One region of the Streptomyces sp. NPDC002574 genome, then DNA from elsewhere that is predicted to be linked to it. Evidence: riboswitches for the same ligand, from Rfam matches in the RefSeq annotation. Region 1 holds a riboswitch; the other holds the start of a gene.
The links. Region 1 has a riboswitch for glycine ahead of gcvT (glycine cleavage system aminomethyltransferase GcvT). Riboswitches for the same ligand answer to the same signal wherever they lie in the genome.

Region 1 (7,354 bases):
ATGTCGGCGCCGGTCTCCTTCATGGTCTTGATGACCTTGTCGAGGGAGACGTGGTGCCGCCCGTCCCCGCGCATCGCCATGCGCGCGGCGGTGACGGCCTTGACCGCGGCCATGCCGTTGCGCTCGATGCAGGGGATCTGGACGAGACCGCCGACGGGGTCGCAGGTGAGGCCGAGGTTGTGCTCCATGCCGATCTCGGCGGCGTTCTCGACCTTCTCGGGGCCGCCGCCGAGGACCTCGGCGAGGCCGCCCGCGGCCATGGAGCAGGCGGAGCCGACCTCGCCCTGGCAGCCGACCTCGGCGCCGGAGATGGAGGCGTTCTCCTTGAAGAGCATGCCGATCGCGCCGGCGGCGAGCAGGAAGCGGACGACGCCGTCCTCCCGTTCGGCCTCCGTCGACGCCTGGGCGACGAAGTTGACGTAGTAGTGGAGGACCGCCGGGATGATGCCGGCGGCGCCGTTGGTGGGAGCGGTGACGACGCGGCCGCCCGCGGCGTTCTCCTCGTTGACGGCCATGGCGTAGAGGGTGACCCACTCCATCGCGTGCGCGGCGGTGCTGCCCTCGGCCCGCAGCTGGCGGGCGGTGGCGGAGGCGCGGCGGCGCACCTTGAGACCGCCGGGGAGGATGCCCTCGCGGGTGAGGCCGGCGTTCACGCAGTCCTGCATGACGCCCCAGATCTCCAGCAGGCCCGCGCGGATCTCGGCCTCGGAGCGCCAGGCCTTCTCGTTCTCCAGCATCAGGCCGGAGATGGACAGGCCGGTCTCGCGGGTGAGGCGCAGCAGCTCGTCGCCGGTGCGGAAGGGGTACTTCAGCACGGTGTCGTCGAGCTTGATGCGGTCCTCGCCGACCGCGTCCTCGTCGACGACGAAGCCGCCGCCCACCGAGTAGTAGGTCTTCTCCAGCACGGGCGCGCCGGACTCGTCGTAGGCAAAGAGCGTCATGCCGTTGGCGTGGTACGGCAGCGAGCGGCGCCGGTGCAGCACCAGGTCGTTGTCGGCGGAGAAGGGGATCTCGTGGGCGCCGAGCAGGTTGATGCGGCCGGTGCCGCGGATGAGCTCCACACGGGCGTCGGCGGTGTCCACGTCGACCGTGCGGGGGGACTCGCCCTCCAGGCCCAGCAGGACCGCCTTGGGGGTGCCGTGGCCGTGGCCGGTCGCGCCGAGGGACCCGAAGAGTTCGGCGCGCACGGAGGCGACGCCGACCAGCAGTCCGTCGTTCTTCAGGCGCTGGACGAACATCCGGGCGGCGCGCATCGGGCCCACGGTGTGCGAGCTGGACGGGCCTATGCCGATCGAGAAGAGGTCGAAGACGGAGATGGCCACGGTGAAGGACTCCTCGGGTTCACGGACCCCGTTGTCCGTGGGTGGCCGGCGGGATCGCCGCCGGGTGGTACGGATGGCGCGCACGGGTGTCGCGCGCAAGGTCCAGTGTGCGGGACCGCCGGCCGGGGCGGTCCCGCACAACGGGTGACGATCGCTACTTCAGGCCGGGGTAGAGCGGGTGCCGCTCGGCGAGCGCGGCGACCCGGGCGCCGAGCGCCTTGGCCTGCTCCGCGTCGAAGCCCGGCTTGAGCGCCTCGGCGATGACGTCGGCGACCTCGCGGAAGTCGTCGGTGCCGAAGCCGCGGGTGGCCAGCGCGGGCGTGCCGATGCGCAGGCCGGAGGTGACCATAGGCGGGCGCGGGTCGTTCGGGACGGCGTTGCGGTTGACCGTGATGCCGATCTCGTGGAGCCGGTCCTCGGCCTGCTGCCCGTCCAGGTCGCTGTCGCGCAGGTCGACCAGGACCAGGTGGACGTCCGTGCCGCCGGAGAGCACCGAGACGCCCGCCGCCGTGACATCGGCCTGCGTCAGCCGCTCGGCGAGGATCTTCGCGCCCTCCAGGGTGCGGACCTGGCGGTCCTTGAACTCCTCGCTCGCCGCGACCTTGAAGGCGACCGCCTTCGCCGCGATGACGTGCTCCAGCGGGCCGCCCTGCTGGCCGGGGAAGACCGCCGAGTTGATCTTCTTGGCGAGTTCGGCCTTGCACAGGATGACGCCGCCGCGCGGGCCGCCCAGCGTCTTGTGCGTGGTGGTGGTGACGACGTCCGCGTGCGGCACGGGGGAGGGGTGGAGCCCCGCCGCGACCAGCCCGGCGAAGTGCGCCATGTCGACCATCAGGTAGGCGCCGACCTCGTCGGCGATCCGCCGGAAGGCCGCGAAGTCCAGCTGCCGCGGGTACGCGGACCAGCCGGCGATGATCAGCTTCGGCCGGGACTCCTTGGCCAGCCGCTCGACCTCGGCCATGTCGACCTGGCCGGTCTCGGCGTCCACGTGGTAGGCGACCACGTTGTAGAGCTTGCCGGAGAAGTTGATCTTCATGCCGTGGGTCAGGTGCCCGCCGTGGGCGAGGTTCAGGCCCAGGATCGTGTCGCCGGGGTTCAGCAGCGCGAACATCGCGGCCGCGTTGGCCTGCGCGCCCGAGTGCGGCTGGACGTTGGCGTGCTCGGCGCCGAACAGCGCCTTGACCCGGTCGATGGCGAGCTGCTCGACGACGTCGACGTGCTCGCAGCCGCCGTAGTAGCGGCGGCCGGGGTAGCCCTCGGCGTACTTGTTGGTCAGCACCGAGCCCTGGGCCTGGAGGACCGCGACCGGAGCGAAGTTCTCCGAGGCGATCATCTCCAGGGTGGACTGCTGGCGGTGCAGTTCGGCGTCGACGGCGGCGGCGACGTCGGGGTCGAGCTCGTGCAGGGAGCTGTTGAGAAGCGACATCTGGGGGGTCATCCGTCCGGAGGTCGGGGTGGGCAGGTCGGGGCGGCCTGGTGCCGCCGCGGCGGCGTCAGCTGCCGGTGAAGGCGGTGTACTCGTCGGCCGAGAGCAGGTCGCCCGGCTCCTCGGACACCTTCACCTTGAACAGCCAGCCGCCCTCGAAGGAGGCCGAGTTGACCAGGGAGGGGTCGTTGACGACGTCCTCGTTGACCTCGGTGACCTCACCGGAGACGGGGGAGTACAGGTCGCTGACCGACTTGGTCGACTCCAGCTCGCCGCAGGTCTCGCCCGCGGACACCGAGTCGCCGACCGTCGGGAGCTGGACGTAGACGACGTCGCCGAGGGCGTTCGCCGCGTGCTCGGTGATGCCCACCGAGGACACGCCGTCCGCGTCCGCGGCCGACAGCCACTCGTGCTCCTTGCTGTAGCGCAGCTGCTGGGGGTTGCTCATGGCGTGAATTCTCCTGGATGACGGGATGTGCTGGTGAACGGCTGTCTTGACAGGTGGGACGGCGGTGCCCGGTGTGCGGGCGGAGCCTCAGCGCTGCCGCTTGTAGAACGGCAGCGCCACCACCTCGTACGGCTCATGGGTACCGCGAATGTCCACGCCCACACCGGAGGTGCCCGGCGCGGCGTGCGCGGCGTCCACGTACGCCATGGCGATCGGCTTGCCCAGGGTCGGGGACGGGGCGCCCGAGGTGACCTCGCCGATCACGGCGCCGCCGGCCACCACCGGGTAGCCCGCCCGCGGGACCCGGCGGCCCTCGGCGACCAGGCCGACCAGCCTGCGCGGCGGCTCGGCCGCGGCGCGCTCCGCGGCGGCGGTCAGGGCCTGCCGGCCCACGAAGTCACCGGGCTTGTCGAACTTCACGACCCGGCCGAGACCGGCGTCGAACGGGGTCAGGGCGGTGGTCAGTTCGTTGCCGTACAGCGGCATGCCCGCCTCCAGGCGCAGCGTGTCCCGGCAGGACAGGCCGCACGGCACCAGGCCGGCGCCCGCACCCGCGTCGGTGAGCGCCTGCCACAGCTTCTCGGCGTCGGCGGGGGCGACGAACAGCTCGAAGCCGTCCTCACCGGTGTACCCCGTGCGGGCGATCAGCGCGGAGACGCCGGCGACCGTGCCGGGCAGCCCGGCGTAGTACTTCAGGCCGTCGAGGTCGGCGTCGGTCAGCGACTTCAGGATGCCGGGGGACTCCGGGCCCTGGACGGCGATCAGCGCGTACGCGTCCCGGTCGTCGCGGACGGCGGCGTCGAAGCCGGCGGCGCGCTCGGTCACGGCGTCCAGGACGACCTGGGCGTTGGAGGCGTTGGCGACGACCATGTACTCCTGCTCGCCGAGGCGGTAGACGATCAGGTCGTCCAGGATGCCGCCGTCGGGGGCACAGATCATCGTGTAGCGCGCGCGACCCACGGCCAGCGCGGAGATGTGGCCGACCAGCGCGTGGTCCAGCGCCTCGCCTGCGGCGGGGCCGGTGACCGTGATCTCGCCCATGTGGGAGAGGTCGAAGAGACCGGCCCGGGTCCGTACGGCGGTGTGCTCGTCGCGCTCGCTGGCGTACCGCAGCGGCATGTCCCAGCCCGCGAAGTCGGTCATGGTGGCACCGAGGGACCGGTGCAGGGCGTCCAGCGCGGTACGGCGGGGTTCACTCATCGGGCGGGCTCCCAAGGACATGGAAAGACAGGTCTGGCGATGACAGGAGGGGGGCTTGCCCTCCCCATCTGTCATCGGAACCTGAGAGGTTCACCTGGACCCTCCGTGCGGAGGAGCCCGGGTTTGCACCTTGGGTGGGGCGGCCGCCCCGGACCGGGAGGGCTCGCCCGCTTTTCAGATGTGCCTCGGACGCGCGGTATCTGTGCCTGAGAGATTCAAGGGAGGACTTGCTCCTTCGGCGCCCCGCCCGCCACGGCGGGAGCGGGGAACTCTCCCGCGCGGCCTCGAACGGCCGATATGTGATTGAGGCCGCCATCATTGCACGGCCGCTCGGCCTTGTCGCGGCCGTGTCCCCGATGTCCCGGTCGGGTCCCGATCGTGTTGTCACCGCGTCGCTTCCCCGGGTAGGCGCATACCGAGGATTTACCATTTCTTGAAAGTCTCACCGGGAGGGCGACTGTGCGGTGGCAGAGTGCGTACGCGACGGCCGGGGCACCGGCCGCTCCCCGTCCGGCGGCCGTGAGGCCGCCGGTCCGTCCCCGCGGCGCGGCCCGTGCCGGCCGCTCGGTGCGCCCGGGCCGGCTGGTCGACCTGCGCGCGAGCCGCACCCCGGTACGGCGGTTGCGCTACCCGGCCGGTGACGTCCTGATCGTCTCCGGGCTCCCCGGCGGCGGCAAGAGCACGCTCATGCGCCGTGTGTCCGGCGACGCCTGGCTGATCGACTCCCAGGACGTGCGCGAGCGCTGGCAGGCCCGGATGCCCCGCCTGCTGCCCTATGCCGTCTACCGTCCGCTGGTGCGGCTGGCGCACTACACGGGCCTGTGGCGGGCCCTGCGCTCCGGGGCCGGCGTGGCCCTGCACGACTGCGGCACCCTGCCGTGGGTACGGGCCTGGGTCGGCCGGGAGGTCCGGCGCCGCGGCCGGGGGATGCACCTGGTGCTGCTCGACGTGCCCGTGGAGGCCGCCCTCGACGGGCAGCGTTCGCGGGGGCGGGGGGTCTCGGCGTACGCCATGGCCCGGCACCAGCGGGCCTCGCGGCTGCTGCTGCGCGCCGCCGAGGAGGGCCGGCTGCCGGCCGCGTGCACCTCTGCGGTGCTGCTGGACCGCGAAGCGGCCCGGCGGCTCGAGGCCATCGACTTCGACGGCTGAGCGGCCGGGCCACCCCGTACTGCGGTGATGCTGCGGTGAGTGGGCTGACTACGGGACCTGCGAGGCAGGGGCCATCGGCACCGCAGGCATCTCGGGAGCCTGGGGAGCCGCGGCCGGGTCCTCGGGCGCCAGGGCCTCGGGAGCCTGCGGGTCCTGCGCCGACTGGTCCTCCAGCGGCAGGGTGATGGGAAGGGGAATGAGCTTCGGTACGGACAGCAGGAGCGCCTGCAGGTCGGCGACGACCTTGGCCACCCCGGCGGTCACCCCCGCGAGGTCCTTGTTCACGGCCGCCTTCAGCAGCGCGGCGACGTCGGTCACCAGCGTGTCGAGCTGCTTCTGGACGTCGGACACGGCGTCCGCGGCACGCTCGCTGCTGTCGACGGGCAGCGCCACGTCGGCGAACTGCGGGTCGGCGGCGGGGTCGGCCGGGAACTGGGCCGCCGGGTCGGCGCCGGACTGGTCGGTCTGCGACGGGCCGGCCGCGCCGGCCGCCTGGTCGACGACCGTGGACAACTGCTGGGTCGCCTCCTCCAGGCCCTGGCGGAGCTCTTCGAGCTTCGCCGAGTCGGGAGCCTGGGCCTGGGCCTCCTGTGTGAGCTTCGCGCCGATCGACAGCGTGTCACCCAGCTTGGCGATGATGTCGGCACGGCCGGTCTCCGCCGCATCGGCGGTACGCGCCAGGTGAACGGCCGTGATCCGGACCGGGGCGTGGGCACTCGCGACACCGCCGGTGAGGCCCATCGTCAGCGAACCGCAGACGGCGGCAGCTATGAGGGCGGAGGTGGTCCTGGTGATGCGCATATTGAGGAATCTCCCAAGTGAGGGTTTTGTCCTTGCCTGCCCCACCTTGTGAGAAGTCGTGACCCCTCGCAACCGGAAGATCGCACGGTGTGACGGTTCCTGGCCCGGAGGGGTCCGTCGGGGCCGCCTGCGGATAGGGTTTTGGGAGAGGGCACCACGACCGGATTTTGCGAGGCGAGACGCAGTGAACATCCCTGGGCAGCGGATACCCGACGGATTCGCCCCGGCGTTCGCGGGCGAACAGCCCGCCGGCACCTGGCCCGCCAACGAACTCGAGGAAGTGCTCACCGCGGCCCTCGGCGATGCCGGCGCGACCGCGCGGGTCCTGGAGGTGCTGGGGCGCTCGCAGTTGTGGATCCCGCTGCCGGCCGGCGGCAACCAGAGCAGTCCCGACCTGGACCTTCCCACCATCGAACTCGGCGGCGGCGTCTTCGTCCCGGTGTTCAGTTCCGAGCAGCAGTTCCTGCACGCCGCGCAGGGCATGGACTTCGCCGTCGCCCCGGCCCGCGAGTTCGCCCGCGGACTGCCGCCGCAGGTCGGCATCGCCGTCAACCCCGGTGGCGCGGTGGGGATTCCGCTGCCGCCGCCCGCCGTCATGGAACTGTGCCGCACCGACCGCGAGGCCGGCACGCCGACCGGCGCCCGGGTGCGGCTGTGGGAGCCCTCGCCGGACGAGGAGCCGGTGGAGTTCCTGGCCGCCGCCGCTGGCGAGTTCGCCGTCACCCCGGTCGTCCTCACCGCGCGTCGCGCCATGGCCAGCGTCGAGGGGGACCCGGCCGCGCTCTTCATCGGCGTCGAACTCGACCGCTGGCAGGAGGAGGACCGGGTCGCCGCGATGACCGCGCTCGGCCGCGCGCTCGGCGCCGTCCCCGTGCCGTGGCAGGTCAATCTCGTCCTCCTCGACGTCGCGCAGGACCCCGTGGGGGACTGGATGATCGAGCGCGTGCGACCCTTCTTTGTCGGCACCGGCGCATAACCTGGGTCCGGCAGCCGAAGCAGTGGACGACG
Region 2 (7,354 bases), on a different contig from region 1:
CCTGGCGATCCAGGTGAGTTCGACCAGCGACACCAGCGCGTTGCGCGGCGCCCGCCAGGAGGACCTGGTGCGGATCCTCGACGAACTCGACAACCGCACGCAGCGGCTCCAGGACGAGAAGCAGCGCCTGGAGGACCAGCGCCGGGAACTGGAGAACAGCTCCAACCAGGCCGAGGAGGCCCGCAAGCAGACCGAGCAGAAGGCCGCCCAACTCGGCGTGCTGGCAGGCACGGTCGCGGCGCAGGGCCCGGGCATCACGCTGACGATCACCGACCCCAAGGGCGGGGTCGAGTCCGACATGCTGCTCGACACGTTGCAGGAACTCCGCGCCGCCGGGGCCGAGGCGATCCAGATCAACGATGTCCGGGTGGTCGCCGACACGTACTTCACGCAGGGTGCCGACGGCGCCGTGGACATCGACGGCCACAAGGTCGACCGGCCTTACCGCTTCAAGGTCATCGGTAATCCACAGGATCTCGAACCCGCCCTGAACATCCCGGGAGGCGTGGTACAGACTTTGGAGAAGGAGCAGGCCACGGTCGATGTGACGCGTTCGCAGAAGATCGTCGTGGATGCCTTGCGGCCGCCGGAGCAGCCTGACTACGCTCAGTCGTCATCCCGGTGAGTCCGGCACGAGTGGGGGTGCACGGGGGAGGGCAGGAGATTGCGGGGGGTCGCCGCACCGTTGGGGTGGTGCGTGAGGGAAACTGTGTGTTGGTCGTGACTGAGGGTTCGTCCTGCCCCACGGGCGGGTCTGTGTCGTTCAAGGGGAATCGCCCGTGAAGTTGTTCGGTAAGTGGTTCGGCAAGAGTGCGCGTCCGGCCGGTGACAGCCCTACGGCACGTCACCGGGCGCCCCGGCACGCGCAAGATGAGTCCATGGGCGAGGAGCGCCCGCTGTTCCGGGATCAGGGCGCTGCTCCGGGTGGCGACATTTCGGGCGGTCATGGTGCGGTTTCTGTTGACCCTGCCGCATCGGGGCGCATAGGTTTCGAGCAACCATCAGGCTCTAGCACGGGTGGAGGGTCCTTGCCGGTCTGTACGCGGTGCGGTTTCCAGAACGCGGAAGCGAGCCGCTTCTGCTCCAACTGTGGCGCGCCGCTGCGTGCCGGAGTGCCGTCGGAACGTGCCTCCGAGACCACGTCCACGATCTCGATCTCCGGGCTGGAGGCCTACGAGGCCGAGGTCACCGGGCAGACCGTGCTTCCCGCGCTGTCCCCGGAGGCCCAGGCGGCGGTCGACGCGCTGCCCCCGGGCTCGGCGTTGCTGGTCGTGCGTCGCGGTCCCAACTCGGGCAGCCGCTTCCTGCTGGACGGTGAGCTGACGACGGCCGGGCGCCACCCGGAAGGTGACATCTTCCTGGACGACGTCACCGTCTCCCGCCGTCACGTCGAGTTCCGGCGGGGCCAGGACGGCAGCTTCACGGTGGCCGACGTCGGCAGCCTCAACGGCACCTACGTCAACCGGGAGCGCATCGACTCGGTGACCCTGGCCAGTGGTGACGAGGTTCAGATCGGCAAGTACCGGCTGGTCTTCTACGCGAGCCAGTGGGGCGCCTGACCCCGCGAGGGAAGGTTCATGCTTCGTACACCGTCGGGCGGTGCCGGCAACGGCACCGCCACCGCGGAGGACAGACCGCTGAGCATCGGAGCGGTGCTCAACGACTTGCGTGAGGAGTTCCCCGAGGTCACCATCTCCAAGATCCGCTTCCTGGAGGCGGAGGGGCTGGTGGAACCGCACCGCACGCCGTCCGGCTACCGGAAGTTCTCGGTCAGGGACGTCGAGCGGCTCGGTCACGTACTGCGGATGCAGCGGGACCACTATCTTCCGCTGAAAGTGATCCGCGAGCACCTGGACGCCCTGGACCGGGGCGAGCCGCTGCCGCTGCCGGCCCCCGCGGAGCCGCGGGAGCTGCTGGAGGCCGGTGCCGTCGAGCCGGATACCGGCCTGGGACTGCGGATCGGCCGGGACGAGCTGATGGCCGCCACGGGCGCCGACGACGCCGAGCTGGCGCAGTGGGAGGCGTACGGGCTGGTGGAGGCCGGTTCGGACGGCGACTATGACGCCGAAACGGTGAACATCGCCAAGCTGGTGGCCGATCTGGGACGGTTCGGACTGGAGCCGCGGCATCTACGCGCTGTGAAGGCCGCCGCCGAACGGGAGGCGGGTCTGGTGGAGCAGGTCGTCGCCCCGCTGCGCCTGCACCGCAATCCGCAGACCAGGACGCACGCCGAGGCCACCGCCAAGGAGCTGGCGGCCCTGTCGGTGCGCCTGCACGCCGCGCTGGTCCAGTCGGCCCTCAGGATCCGGCTCTTCTGACGCTGAGTGACCGGGACCAGGCCCGGCCGGTGACCGGCCGGGCACGTCCCGACTACCCAAACCTGCCGAGCACGTCCTAGGGTTGCTGTGTGAACGAGCTCGACGTCGTGGGTGTCCGGGTCGAAATGCCCTCCAACCAGCCGATTGTGCTCCTGCGGGAAGTGGGAGGCGACCGCTACCTGCCCATCTGGATCGGGCCGGGGGAGGCCACCGCCATCGCTTTCGCGCAGCAGGGCATGACGCCCGCGCGGCCGCTGACCCATGATCTTTTCAAGGACGTGCTCGAGGCCGTCGGCCAGAGGCTGACCGAGGTCCGGATCACCGACCTGCGCGAGGGCGTCTTCTACGCCGAGCTGGTGTTCGCCAGCGGCGTGGAGGTGAGCGCCCGTCCCTCCGATGCCATAGCGCTCGCCCTGCGGACCGGAACCCCCATCTACGGGAGCGACGGTGTGCTGGACGACGCGGGCATCGCCATTCCCGACGAGCAGGAGGACGAGGTCGAGAAGTTCCGCGAATTCCTCGATCAGATCTCACCCGAGGACTTCGGAACCAGCAGCCAGTGAGGTCCGGCGCAGACCATTCGACGAGCCTTACCCCCTGAACGGATACGGGAAACCACTCCAGGGGTTGATATCACTCGGCGTGCCGAGCGTGGCGATCGTTGACGCACCCGGAGTGACTGCCTACCGTCGAGATGGAAAGTCCCGATGGCACGTGCGCGTGCCCTCAGGGGTGCGAAGGGACGGGAGGTCGGCGTGAGAAGCACCGGCGACGGTATGGCCGCTGGCGGCCCGTACCCGATGCGCGCGGCCCTGGCCCGCAACGCGGCCGTGGCCTCCGGCGGGGGCAGCGGAGAGGTCTCCGGCCAGGAGCCGGAAGCGACGGTCGAGAGCGTCGGCTACCGCGGGCCCACGGCCTGCGCGGCGACCGGGATCACCTACCGCCAACTCGACTACTGGGCCCGTACGGGACTCGTGGAGCCCAGCATCCGTCCGGCCTACGGCTCGGGCACCCAGCGGCTGTACAGCTTCAAGGACGTCGTCGTCCTCAAGATCGTCAAGCGGCTGCTGGACACGGGGGTGGCACTGCAGAACATCCGCACCGCGGTGCAGCACCTGCGTTCCACCAGCCCTGCAGAGCTGGCCCGGATGACCCTGATGAGCGACGGCGCCACCGTCTACGAGTGCACTTCTCCGGACGAGGTCGTGGACCTGCTCCAGGGCGGCCAGGGCATCTTCGGGATCGCGGTCGGCGTCGTGTGGCGCGACGTGGAGAGCGGGCTGTCGCAGCTGCACGGCGAGCGGGTCGACACCGGCGAGACCCTGGTCGGCCACAATCCCGGCGACGAACTCGCCCGGCGCCGCAATCGCGCGGTCTGACCCCACCGCCCTCCCGGCCGGGCCGGCGCCCCACCCGTCCGCCGTACGGACGTACGGCGGCTGTCGGTGCCGTAGGGCACCATCGATGACGTGAGAAGCGCGCCGACCATCCTCCATCTGGACATGGACGCGTTCTTCGCTGCCGTCGAGCAGGCCGCGAAGCCGAGTCTGCGGGGGAAGCCGGTCATCGTCGGGGGGCTGGGGCCGCGGGGCGTGGTGGCGACCGCCTCGTACGAGGCCCGTGTGCACGGCGTCCATTCCGCGATGGCGATGGCGCACGCCCGCCGGCTCTGCCCCAACGCCGCGTACCTCGTGCCGCGCTTCGCGGTGTACCGGCAGGTCAGCGATGTCGTGATGGACATCCTGGCCCGGCTGTCGCCGCTGGTGGAGCCGCTGAGCCTGGACGAGGCCTTCGTGGACCTGGAGGCGGGCGGCATCGCGGACGAGCCGCGGCGCGTGGGGGAGCGGCTGCGGGCCGACATCAGGGCGGCCACGGGGCTCACGGGCTCGGTCGGGCTCGCCGGGTCCAAGCTGCTCGCCAAGATCGCCTCCGAGCAGGCCAAGCCGGACGGCATGGTGGTCATCGAGCCCGGCACCGAGCGCGGGCTGCTGGCGCCCATGCAGGTGCGCACCCTGCCCGGTGTGGGACCGGCCACGGCCGAGCACCTGCGCAGGGGCGGTATCACCACCGTCGGGGACGTGGTGGAGGCGGGCGAGGCCGAGCTCGTACGCCTGCTGGGCAGGGCGCACGGCGCGCATGTGCACGGCATGGCCCTGGGGGTGGACGAACGGCCCGTGGTCCCCGACCGCGAGCACAAGTCGATCTCCGTCGAGGACACCTTCGACGTCGACCTCACCGACCGCATCCGGGTGCGTCTGGAAGTGGACCGCCTCGCCGACCGCTGCGTGCGGCGGCTTCGCGAGGCGGGACGCTCGGGGCGCACCGTCGTGCTGAAGGTCCGCCGGTACGACTTCACGACCCTCACCCGGTCCGAGACGCTGCGCGCCCCGACCGACGACCTCACCGTCGTGCGCGAGACGGCGGAGCGGCTGCTGGAGGCCGTGGACATCACGGGCGGCGTACGGCTGCTCGGCGTCGGCGTGGCAGGGCTGGCCGATTTCACGCAGGAGGACCTGTTCGCCCAGGCGGCTGAGCGGGAGGAGGCGGCCCCCGACGACGAGGGCGCCGCCGGGGCGGACGAGGACGCGGGACCGCCCGCCGGTGCCGCGTCGACGCCGGCCGCCGCGGAACGGCGCTGGATGCCCGGTCAGGACGTCCGGCATGCCGAGTACGGCGCCGGCTGGGTGCAGGGCAGCGGTGTCGGCCGGGTCACCGTGCGCTTCGAGGAGCCCTTGTCGGCGGTGCCGGGGCGGGTGCGGACGTTCGCGGTGGCCGATCCCGAACTGGAGCCGTCCGAGCCGCTGCCGCTGGTGTTATGCGGGAGTGCGTGAGCGGTCAGCCGTCGCCGGCCAGCTTGCCGAAGTCCCGGTCGGGCGGCGGCTCGTCGTCCGTCCCCGGGACGGCGCCCGGTCCGTTCATCCCGTAGTGGTGGTAGAGCTGCAGCTCCTGCTCCGGGGAGAGGTGCCGGCCCACCCCGAAGTCCGGGGCGTCCTTGATCAGCGCCTTGTCGAACGGGACGCGCAGCCCGTCCTCGCCGAACTCGCTCGGTTCCAGGGGGACGAAGGCGTCACGGCTGAACAGCCCGGTGCGCACCGCGGCCCACTCGGGCTCGCCGGTGGCGTCGTCCAGGTACACCTCGTCGACTGTGCCGATCTTCATTCCGTTGCGGTCGAAGGCCCTGCGCCCGATCAGGCTCCGCGGATCGATACCGGTCTGCACGGTCCCTCCAACTGGTCGCGATTACTCCTATTTAGGCACGAAAGGTGTCCGCTGTCACATGACTCTTCAACCGACGCCGCTGGTAGGCTGACAGTGGCTGGCGACCCCATGCGGGAGAGTCCCGGCGGTGCGAAGCACCGGCCGCCGGGCGCCGAAGGAGCAAACCCTCCCCGGAATCTCTCAGGCATCCGTACCGCATGGGTGAGGTCACTCTGGAAAGCAGGAAGGGCAGCCCGTCCGTGGCGGCCCGTTCCTCACCGACGGTGAAAGCCGTCCCGCTCGCGCGGGACGGTGAAACTCTCAGGTTCAGATGACAGAGGGGGAGGCCGTGTCGCGCCAGACCAGGAGGCCTCCGCAGATGACCGCCCACCGCATCCCTCTCACCGAGCTGGAGCGCGGCATCCCGTTCGAGCAGCGCCACATCGGGCCCGATGCCGCCGCGCAGGCCAAGATGCTCGCGCACGTCGGCTACGGTTCGCTGGACGAGCTCACCGCCGCAGCCGTGCCGGACACCATCAAGAGCGCCGAGGCCCTGGGCCTGCCGGCCGCCCGCACCGAGCCCGAGGTGCTGTCCGAACTGCGCGCGCTCGCGGACCGCAACCAGGTGCTGCGGCCCATGATCGGCCTGGGGTACCACGGCACCTTCACCCCGCCGGTCATCCTGCGCAACGTCATGGAGAACCCCGCCTGGTACACGGCGTACACCCCGTACCAGCCCGAGATCTCCCAGGGCCGCCTCGAGGCCCTCCTCAACTTCCAGACGGTCGTCGCGGACCTGACCGGCCTGCCCACCTCCGGTGCCTCGCTGCTCGACGAGGGCACCGCGGCCGCCGAGGCGATGGCCTTGGCCCGCCGGGTCGGCAAGGTCAAGCAGGGCGTCTTCCTGATCGACGCCGAGACCTTCCCGCAGACCGTCGCCGTGATCGAGACCCGCGCCGAGCCCACGGGCGTCGAGGTCGTCGTCGCGGACCTCACCGACGGCATCCCCGCGGAGATCGCCGAGCGCGGTGTCTTCGGCGTGCTGCTGCAGTACCCCGGCGCCTCCGGCGCCGTGCGCGACCTCAGGCCCGTCATCGAGCAGGCCCACGGGCTGGGTGCGATCGTCACGGTCGCCGCCGACCTGCTCGCCCTGACGCTGCTCACCTCGCCGGGCGAGCTCGGCGCCGACATCGCGATCGGCACCACCCAGCGCTTCGGCGTGCCGATGGGCTTCGGCGGGCCGCACGCCGGCTACATGGCCGTCCGCGACGCGTACGCCCGCAGCCTGCCCGGCCGCCTGGTCGGCGTCTCCGTCGACGCCGACGGCGACAAGGCCTACCGCCTGGCGCTGCAGACCCGCGAGCAGCACATCCGCCGCGAGAAGGCCACCAGCAACATCTGCACCGCCCAGGTGCTGCTCGCCGTGATGGCAGGCATGTACGCGGTCTACCACGGCCCGGACGGCCTGGCGCAGATCGCCCGCCGCACCCACCGCTACGCGGCCGTCCTCGCCTCCGGCCTGCGCGCCGGCGGCGTCGAGGTGACCACCGGCGCCTTCTTCGACACCGTCACCGCCCGTGTGCCGGGACGGGCCGCCGAGGTCGTGGCCGCCGCCCGCGAGGCCGGTGTCAACCTGCGCCAGGTCGACACCGACCTGGTCGGCATCGCCTGTGACGAGACCACCGGCCGCGCCGACCTGGCCGCCGTCTGGGGTGCCTTCGGTGTCACCGGCGACAGCGCCGACATCGAGCGCCTGGACGCCGCCACCGAGGACGCGCTGCCCGCCGCGCTCGTGCGCGAGGTGGACTACCTGACCCACCCGGTCTTCCACCAGCACC

Region 2: another riboswitch for glycine. It lies ahead of gcvP (aminomethyl-transferring glycine dehydrogenase); the one in region 1 lies ahead of gcvT (glycine cleavage system aminomethyltransferase GcvT).

Annotation. Positions count from the first base shown of each region.
Region 1 is NZ_JBIARB010000003.1:402,183-409,536, forward strand. Features, by position in the region: gene ACFYXS_RS08720 (L-serine ammonia-lyase) at 1-1,322, opposite strand, end outside; gene glyA (serine hydroxymethyltransferase) at 1,477-2,748, opposite strand; gene gcvH (glycine cleavage system protein GcvH) at 2,816-3,196, opposite strand; gene gcvT (glycine cleavage system aminomethyltransferase GcvT) at 3,284-4,396, opposite strand; glycine riboswitch at 4,581-4,683, opposite strand; gene ACFYXS_RS08740 (ATP-binding protein) at 4,856-5,545, shown strand; gene ACFYXS_RS08745 (hypothetical protein) at 5,594-6,346, opposite strand; gene ACFYXS_RS08750 (enhanced serine sensitivity protein SseB) at 6,531-7,322, shown strand.
Region 2 is NZ_JBIARB010000005.1:549,137-556,490, reverse strand. Features, by position in the region: gene ACFYXS_RS15190 (DUF881 domain-containing protein) at 1-625, shown strand, start outside; partial or broken gene ACFYXS_RS15185 (hypothetical protein) at 879-1,073, shown strand; gene ACFYXS_RS15180 (FHA domain-containing protein) at 1,113-1,559, shown strand; gene ACFYXS_RS15175 (MerR family transcriptional regulator) at 1,578-2,318, shown strand; gene ACFYXS_RS15170 (bifunctional nuclease family protein) at 2,408-2,881, shown strand; gene ACFYXS_RS15165 (MerR family transcriptional regulator) at 3,119-3,697, shown strand; gene ACFYXS_RS15160 (DNA polymerase IV) at 3,788-5,149, shown strand; gene ACFYXS_RS15155 (PRC-barrel domain-containing protein) at 5,154-5,537, opposite strand; glycine riboswitch at 5,639-5,743, shown strand; gene gcvP (aminomethyl-transferring glycine dehydrogenase) at 5,896-7,354, shown strand, end outside.